Regions from separate parts of the Massilia consociata genome, predicted to be linked through region 2. Evidence: riboswitches for the same ligand, from Rfam matches in the RefSeq annotation. Region 2 holds a riboswitch; the other holds the start of a gene.
What was found. Region 2 has a riboswitch for cobalamin ahead of ACFFJK_RS21995 (TonB-dependent receptor domain-containing protein). Riboswitches for the same ligand answer to the same signal wherever they lie in the genome.
Positions count from the first base shown of each region.

Region 1: another riboswitch for cobalamin. It lies ahead of ACFFJK_RS02780 (TonB-dependent receptor family protein); the one in region 2 lies ahead of ACFFJK_RS21995 (TonB-dependent receptor domain-containing protein).

Region 1 is NZ_JBHLWP010000003.1:257,064-261,215, reverse strand. It holds gene ACFFJK_RS02780 (TonB-dependent receptor family protein) at 1-1,974, opposite strand, end outside; cobalamin riboswitch at 2,055-2,293, opposite strand; gene ACFFJK_RS02775 (DODA-type extradiol aromatic ring-opening family dioxygenase) at 2,413-3,207, shown strand; gene ylqF (ribosome biogenesis GTPase YlqF) at 3,339-4,152, opposite strand, start outside.
Region 2 is NZ_JBHLWP010000031.1:1,535-5,686, reverse strand. It holds gene ACFFJK_RS22000 (FecCD family ABC transporter permease) at 1-718, opposite strand, end outside; gene ACFFJK_RS21995 (TonB-dependent receptor domain-containing protein) at 745-2,586, opposite strand; cobalamin riboswitch at 2,657-2,883, opposite strand; gene ACFFJK_RS21990 (histidine phosphatase family protein) at 2,916-3,458, opposite strand; gene ACFFJK_RS21985 (adenosylcobinamide-GDP ribazoletransferase) at 3,461-4,152, opposite strand, start outside.

The DNA of each region.
Region 1 (4,152 bases), on a different contig from region 2:
CAGCTTCAGCTGGCGGCCGTCGCTCGGGTAGATGCCCGAACGGCAGGCGAAGGCGTTGCTGTAGTACTGGCGGTCGGCCAGGTTGAGTACCGTCGCCGCCACTTCCCATGCCCCCACGCGGTACGCATAGCGCGCGTCCACGGTGGTAAACGACGGGATGCGGGCATTGCAGCTGTTGGCGAAATCGTCGCCGTAGCGCTGGCGGTCGGCCCACTGGGCGCCGATGTCGGCGCTGTGGCCGCCGGCGGGAGCCCAGGCCAGGCGCGCGGTCACGACGTTCTTCGGCACCAGGACCATCTCGCGGCCGGCATTCGGGCCGCCGGTGAACTCGGCTTGCACGTGCTGCCACTGGCCGGTCAGGCGCCAGTCGCGGGCGAAGACCAGCTGCCCTTCCACTTCCACGCCCTGGCGGTGGGTCGGGTCGAGGTTGGTGTTCGCGCCCCAGCGGCCGTAAAGGGTCGGATCGTAGAAGATCTCGTTGCTCAGGCGGTGGCGGAACAGGCGCGCGCCGAGCTGGCGTGCGCTGTTGCCGAAGCTGGCGCCCAGCTCGATGTCGCGCGAGGTCTGCGGGGCCAGGACTTCGGGACCGGAACGCACGCTGTTCTCGTCGACGTTGGCGATGCGGTAGCTGCGCCCGAGCTTGGCGAACACGGTCAGCTGCGGCAGCACGTCGATGCTGCCTTCGAGCGACCAGGCGTTGACCGACTGGTCGCGCCGCTCGTTCGCTACCGGCGGGAAGCCCAGCGGGTCCGAATAGTTCTTCTCGAATTTCTCGTGGCGCGCGCCGACGGCCAGGCGCGCATTGTGCGGCGCCGACCACTGGATCTCGTCGCGCAGGTAGAAGGCGGTCGAATCCTGCTGCGCGTCGCCCAGCGAGAAATCGGACGTGGTCTGGCGGTTCCAGCGCATCAGGTCGACGCCGGCCACCAGCTCGTTGCGCTTGTCGCCGAGCGCGGCGATGTGGCGCAGGCGCGGCGAGAACTGGGTCTGGTCGGCGTCGTAGCGTGACCTTGATGCGATCCTGGCGCCGTTGCTCGTGTAGTAGTAGTAGTTCGCTTCCACCTCGCGTTCGCGATGCGACAGCTCGGCGGCCAGTTCCAGGCTGCCGATGCGGTGTTCGAGCGAAGCGGTGACGCGGTCGGTGTCGATGCTGCCGAAGTCGTCCGGCGTGACCGTCTGGCGCGGATTGTCCAGGAACTGGGCTTCCGTCAGCGATCCCGGGAAGCGCGCATCCTGGCGCGAGCGCTCCACACGCAGGCCGACGCGGCCGGCGCCATAGTTCCACTGCACGCCGCCGCTGGCGGTCTCCTGCTCGAATGCGCTGTTTTTGCGGTAGTTGTCGGTCTTGCGCCTGGCCACGGCCACGTCCAGCGACACCGGGCCGGCGCCATAGGCCAGCGAGCCGCGCAGGTCGCGCGCGTCGAAGCGGCCTGCTTCCGCGAACAGCGAGCCGTGGGCACCGGGGCGGGCGCCCTTGCGGGTAATGATGTTGATGACGCCGCCGGTGGCGCCTTCGCCGTACAGCACGCTGCTGCCGCCGCGCTGGATCTCGATGCGCTCGACGGTATCGACCGGGATGCTGGACAGGACGGCGTTGGTCAGCTCGTTCTCGTTCAGGCGCACGCCGTCGACCAGGATCACCACGTTCTGCGCGCTGTTCGAGCCGAAGCCGCGCAGGTCGAGCGCGAAGTCGGGCGAGGCGTCCAGGCTCTGGCGCCCGAACACGCCGCCGATCTTGCGGATCGCGGCATTGACGTCGGTGGCGCCGGCGCGGCGGATCTCGTCCGCGGTGATGACGGTGGCGCCGATCGGCGCGGCGCTCGGCTGGGCCGGGAAACGCGCCCCGGTGATGACGATCGAGGGCACGGCTTCCTGCGCGAGGGCGTTGGCGGCGAGGATGGACAGGGAAAAAGCACAGGCCAGCGCGAGCGGCTTGAAGGCCGGCGCGCTGCGCGGTACGGCAGCAAAATTCATGTTGGATGTTCTCGGTAAAAGCACCGGCCTGCGTCCCCGCACACCGGAGTCAACGGAAGCCGCCCAAGGCCCATGCCTGCGGCGCTTCCACCTGTCTGGCCGGTATCCGGGCTCGCAAGACCGACCGCCTCACCTTCCTATGCGATGCACAGTGGTTGTCGAGGCGGCCTGTCGCCCCAGGAAACCCTGCGCGGCGACGCTTGTTGACCGTTGCGGGGGCAGCACATCCCGGCGCCGGCGCGTTGCGCGGACACCTCGTGTTTCCCGTTTAACTGCACGCGCGGATTGCGCATGCGGGCACCAGAACGCGGCGATTATAACCTGACAAGCCGTCGCGGTTTGTTTCGCCGCTTGCAGGCGGGCCTGGTGGAGCCCGCGCCGGCGCCGCCGCGTTCGATCGGCTACCATGGGTGCTTCGACTGAACACCCGGAGCACCCATGACGCTTCCCACCTACTTCGTGTCCCACGGCGGCGGTCCCTGGCCGTGGATGAAGGACCAGTACGGCCGCGCCTACGACAAGCTGGAAGCCTCGCTGCAGGCGATGCGACGCGACGCGGGAGACCGGGTGCGCGCGGTGCTGGTCGTCACCAGCCACTGGGAGACGCCCGGCTTCATGCTGTCGTCGGGAACGGCGCCCGGCATGATCTACGACTACGGCGGCTTCCCGCCGCATACCTACCAGGTCAGGTACCCGGCGCCGGGCGAGCCGGCGCTGGCGCAGCAGGCGGCCGCGCTGTTGAGCACCGCCGGCCATCCGGCCGGGCTGGACCCGGCGCGCGGCTTCGACCACGGGACCTTCTCGATGCTGTATCCGGTCTATCCGGAAGCCGCGATGCCGGTGGTGCAGCTGTCGCTGCGGCGCGACCTCGACCCGCTGGGCCACATCGAGGCCGGCCGTGCGCTGGCGCCGCTGCGGGACGATGGCGTACTGCTCATCGGCAGCGGGCTGTCGTACCACAACCTGCGCCAGTTCGGTCCCTCCGGGGCGGCGGCATCGAAGGCGTTCGACGGATGGCTGCAGCAGGCGCTGGCCTTGCCGCCGCAGGAGCGCACTGCCGCGCTGCTGGGCTGGCTTGACGCGCCGATGGCGCGGGCAGCGCATCCGCGCGAGGAACACCTGATTCCACTGATGGTGGCGCTGGGCGCCGCCGAGCGGGAGCCGGCGGCCTGCGTGTATCACGAGGAGGATTTTTTCGGGAGCCTGACGGTGTCGAGCTTCCGGTTCGGGTGAAGCGAGTGGCCTGCTCATCAGGTCGCAGGGTGGCCGCCTGGCGGCCGCGCGCTCAAATGACGCTTGCATCGCGAGGACGCATCATCTGCCTGGACGCGCGCACGGCATAGCCGTCCACCCTACAAAAAACCTCAGGTGCCGCGCTTGCCGCGCGCCGCTTCCTCGGCCTTGGCGGCAGCCTTCTCTTCGGCGATGCGCGCCTTCTCCGCCATCTCGGCCGCATGCCTGGCCAGGGCCGCGGCGCGGGTCGCGGGCGTCTCCAGGCTGATGCGTCCCAGCGCGCCGGTGCGGTAGTCGTGCAGCAGCACGTGCGCCGCCTTTTCGTAGTCGAACTCCCCGCCGCGCACGCGGAAGCCGCGCCGCTGCGCGACGTTCTCGATCACGGCGATGCCGTCCAGGCCCTCGGTCTTGAAGCCGTAGCGCGCCGTGAGCAGCTGCGGGTAACGCTCCAGCAGCAGGTTGGCCAGGAATTCCGCCACCTCTTCCTCGATCAGCGCATTCGAGCCGACCGCGTGGCTGGCGGCCAGCATCAGGCCGTCGCTCGCCATCGCGATCTTCGGCCACAGCATGCCCGGGGTGTCGACCAGCACGATGTGCTTGCCGAGGTAGAGCTTCTGCTGGGTCTTGGTGACGGCCGGCTCGTCGCCCACCTTCGCCACGCGCTTCTTCAGCAGCGCGTTCATCAGGGTGGATTTGCCGACGTTCGGGATCCCCATGATCATGATGCGCAGTGGCTTGGTCGGCACACCGCGGTGCGGCGCCAGCGACTGGCACAACTCCGGAATGCGCGCGACATCAAGCGGCTTCTTGGTCGTCATCGGGTAGGCGGTCACGCCTTCCTGGGCGTCATAGAAGGCTTTCCATGCCGCGGTGGCGGCCGGGTCGGCCAGGTCGATCTTGTTCAGGATTTTCAGGCAGGGACGCTGGCGGAACTTGCGCAGTTCC
Region 2 (4,152 bases):
CGCTTTCCGCATGCAGTGCGACCACGTTCATGGCGCGGGCATTGCGCAAGGCATACAGCAGGGCGGCGCCGAGCACCAGCCACGGCGCCAAGCGCAGCGGTGCGCCGGCCAGGTCGCCGATCATCCAGAAGATCATGCTGCGCAAGCGTCCTTCCGGTGCGATCGAGAGCATCAGCGTCACCAGGGCCATGCAGGCGGACGACAGGATCACGCCGGTGAGCAGCAGCATCGAAGTGCCGCCCTCGGCCGCCAGCCCGCCGCGCAGGTCGCGCCGGGCCAGCAGGTAGAGCAACATCGAAACCGCCACCGCCCCGCCGAGCGCAGCCATGTCCACCACGATGGATGCCGCCATGAGCAGCAGCGCGAGCAGGGCGCCGACCGAGGCGCCGGCCGAGATGCCCAGTACGTACGGGTCGGCAAGCGGATTGCGCAGGAGCGCCTGCATCATCACGCCGGCCAGGGCGAGCGCGCCACCGGTGACGAAGGCCGTCAGCGCACGGCTGGCACGCAGCTCGATCAGCGATGCGGCGAGCGTACCGGCTTCGCCCTGCGCCAGCCGGCGCAGCGCATCCGGCACGTCGGCCAGCGGCACCGCGATCGATCCGGTCATCCCGGCGAACAGCAGGCTTGCGACGGCGCACAGCAGCAGCGTGCCGATGACGAGCAGGGCGCGCTGGCGCGGAGGATGGATCCAGACCGGAAGGGCAGGGTGATGCATGCGTCTCCTTGTTGCGTTGCGCGCGGTCAGCGAAGGCCGTAGCGCAGGGCGGCGAACCAGGTGCGTCCGCTCGTCCCGTAATTGCGCGCCAGTTCGTACTGTTTGTCGGCGGCGTTGTTGACACGGACCAGCAGCGACACGTCGGGCGTGACCTGCCAGCTAGTGTACAGGTTGAGCAGGCCGTAGCCGCCCAGGCGGCGCTGGTTGGCGGCGTCGTCGAAGCGTTCGCCGGACAGCAGCAGTTCCGCACCGGCCTTCACGGTACCCACGGTGTAATCGGCCATGAAGCTGGCGTGTTTCCTTGCGCGGCGCGCCAGTTGCCTGCCGGTCGTCTCGTCCTTCGGGTCCTGCCAGTCCAGGCTGCCGCGCAGGCTGATGCCGGCCATGCGCGTCTCGGCCGACAGGCTCAGGCCTTCGAGGGTGGCCTGGTTGACGTTATACGCACAGCTGCCGGTGCGGCCCGGGCATGGGTTGGCGTTGACGATCATGTCCGTGAGGCGGTTGCGGAAAACCGTGGCGTCGAACTGCACCGGGCCGGCGTCGTAGCGCAGCCCGGCTTCATGGTTGCGGCCTTTCTCGGGCCGGTTGGTGGGCAAGCCATAGCCCGGGAAGTACAGTTCGTTGAAGGTGGGGGCGCGGAAGCTGGTGCCGACACTGGCGGTGGCGCGCCAGCCGTTGCCGAAGTTGTAGCCGTAGCCGGCGGCGCCGGTATTCTTGTTGCCGTAGACCGAACGGTCGTGGCGGGCGCTGACATCGACCAGGTGGCTGCCGCGCCTGGCCGAGTAGGCGGCCGCGTACGCATTGGTGATGCGGGCACGCGTCAGCGCCGCGCTGGAGCTCGACGCGACGTCTTCCTTGCGGTGGGCGTAGAGCACCTGCAAGGTATCGGGGCCGAGGGCAATGGTGTTCTGCCAGGTCAGTTCATCCTGCTGCGTATCGATCTGGCTGGCGCCGGAGGCGGCGGCGCTGGTGAAGCTGCCCAGCTTGTCGTCGGAGCGTGCGTACTGCACCGTGCTGCGCCAGTTGGGCAGGAATTGGCTGCTGACGTAGACGGCGGCGGTGTTCAAATCCTGTTCGTTGTGCACGTCGTAGGGGCCGGGGCCGCTGTCGTACTGCGCGCGCAGGTCGCTGTGCAGGAACTGGGCGCCGACCTCATGGCCCGGGGCCAGGGCGAGCGACAGCTGGCCGTTGGCGTTGCGGCGGCGGTAGCCGTCCTTGTCCGGGTTGTAGCCGAAAGCGCCCGGACGCGTGGCGGAGAAGCCGTCCGATTCTTCGTGGCCGGCGCTGAAGACATAGCGCACGCCGCTGCCTGCGCCATGCACGCTGGCGTCGAGCTGGCGCGTTGCGTTGCTGCCTAGGCCTGCCGAGGCGCCGAGGGCCGGGCCGCCTTCGCCCTTGCGCGTGAAGATCTGGATCACGCCGCCGATCGCATCGGCGCCGTACAGGGTACTGAGCGGGCCGTAGACGATCTCGATGCGCTCGATGGTCCCGAGCGGTACGGCGTTCCATGCGGCGGCCCCGCTGGTGGCCGAGCCGATGCGCACGCCGTCGAGCAGGACCACGACCTGGTTGCTGTTGGCGCCGCGCAGGTACACGCTGGTGGAGGCGCCGGCGCTGCCATTGCGGGCGATCTCGATGCCACGCTGGCGCTGCAGCACGTCGGCCACCGAGCCGGCGCCGGAGCGGGAGATTTCCTCGGCATGAATGACGGTGGTGTCGGCGATGACATCAAGCGCACGCTGGGGCATGCGGTTGGCGGTCACGAGCACCGTATCGGCGGATTGGGCAAAGGCGGACGAAACGAAAGACGACAGGACGGCGAGTGCGAGCGCAGGCGCGGCCGCTTGCCGTGTTACAGGAAGGTTCATGAACAGTTTTCACATCAAGGACAACCAGCCGACGTCCCCGTCAGCCAGATTGAACAGAAGCGCCTTGTTGGCACGCTTCCACCTTTTGGCCGGTATCCGGGCTGGCAAGTGTGGCCGTCGGACCTTCCCATGCGAAGCGCACAGTGGTCGTGGAAGACGGTTTGCCGCATCATCCTTCAATGCGGTACTTGCTTACCGTTGCGGGGGCAGCACACGTTGGCCTATGTAGGGCTTCGTGTTTCCCGTTTAACTGCGCCTGTGGACACAGGCGCGAGCACCAAAACGGCGCCATTATACGGTAGAGACGCGCGTTCGGTGTCGCGGCATTGTCATTCTTTCAGCTCGATGACTTCACCGTACGCGATACGGTGCGGGCTTGATGCGGCACGTAGCGCGGCCTGTTCAAGGGTTCCACCGGCATGGAGCGCCGCCATGATCCGGATGGTGCCGGCGTGGCAGACGAGGAGGGCGCCGGCATGGCCGGAGCGCAGCAGTTCATCGCGGAAGGCGGCGACGCGCCGTGCGACATCGAGCACGTTTTCGCCGCCGCCCGGACGGTAATGGAGGAGGTCGGCCGTCCAGGCGTCGACGTCGGCGCGCGGTATCTCGCTCCATGGACGCATCTCCCAGGCGCCGAAGTCCATCTCGGCCAGGCGGGCATCGCGTTCGACCGGTGGGCCGAGCTGCGCAGCCAGGCCGGTGCACCGTTCGAGCGGGCTGGCAAAGACAGGCAGCTCGCCGGGCAGGCCCGCCGCGCGCAGGCTTGCCGCAACCTGTGCGGTGGCCGTGGCGGATACGCTGAGATCGGTCCTGCCATAGCAGATGCCGGGACCAACATCGGGTTGCGGATGGCGGACGAGGCAGAGCCGCATGCTTACGCCAACGCACCGTGGCCGAGCGTTGCCAGGACCGCCACGTAGATCGCCACTTCGGACAGCTGCTGCACGGCGCCGAGGCAGTCGCCGGTATAGCCACCGAGGCGCACGCTGAACTTGTGGGCAAGCCACCACGCGGAGATGGCGCAGGCCAGCAGTGCGGCGGCGAGGCTGGACAGGCCGAGCGCCCCGCTTGCGGCCAGCACGCTTACCGTGAGCGCGACCGTGAGCGCGGCGATCCCGAATTCCATCGTGCTCATGCGCTGGGCCAGCGGTTTCGCTTTACCCTCGGCACGCACGTACTCCATGCGCCAGATGAGCGAGGTCGCCGCAAGTCGCGACATTGGATGGGCAAGCAGCAGGGCGGCGATGGCGCCAGCGGGCGGCAGCATGGCGAGCGCGGTGATCTTCGCTCCCAGCATGCATACCACGCCGATCGCGCCGTATGCGCCCACGCGCGAATCCTTCATGATCTCGAGCACGCGTTCACGCGTCATGCCACCGCCGAGGCCATCGCAGGTATCCGCGAAGCCGTCTTCGTGGAAGGCCCCGGTGGCGTAGATCGTGGCGGCGGTGGACAGTACGGCCGCGACGGGTACCGGCAGGACCGTTGCGGCAGCCGCGTAGACCGCGGCGCCGATCATGCCGACCACGAGGCCGACGAGCGGAAAGTAGCGCGAGGCGTGGTGCA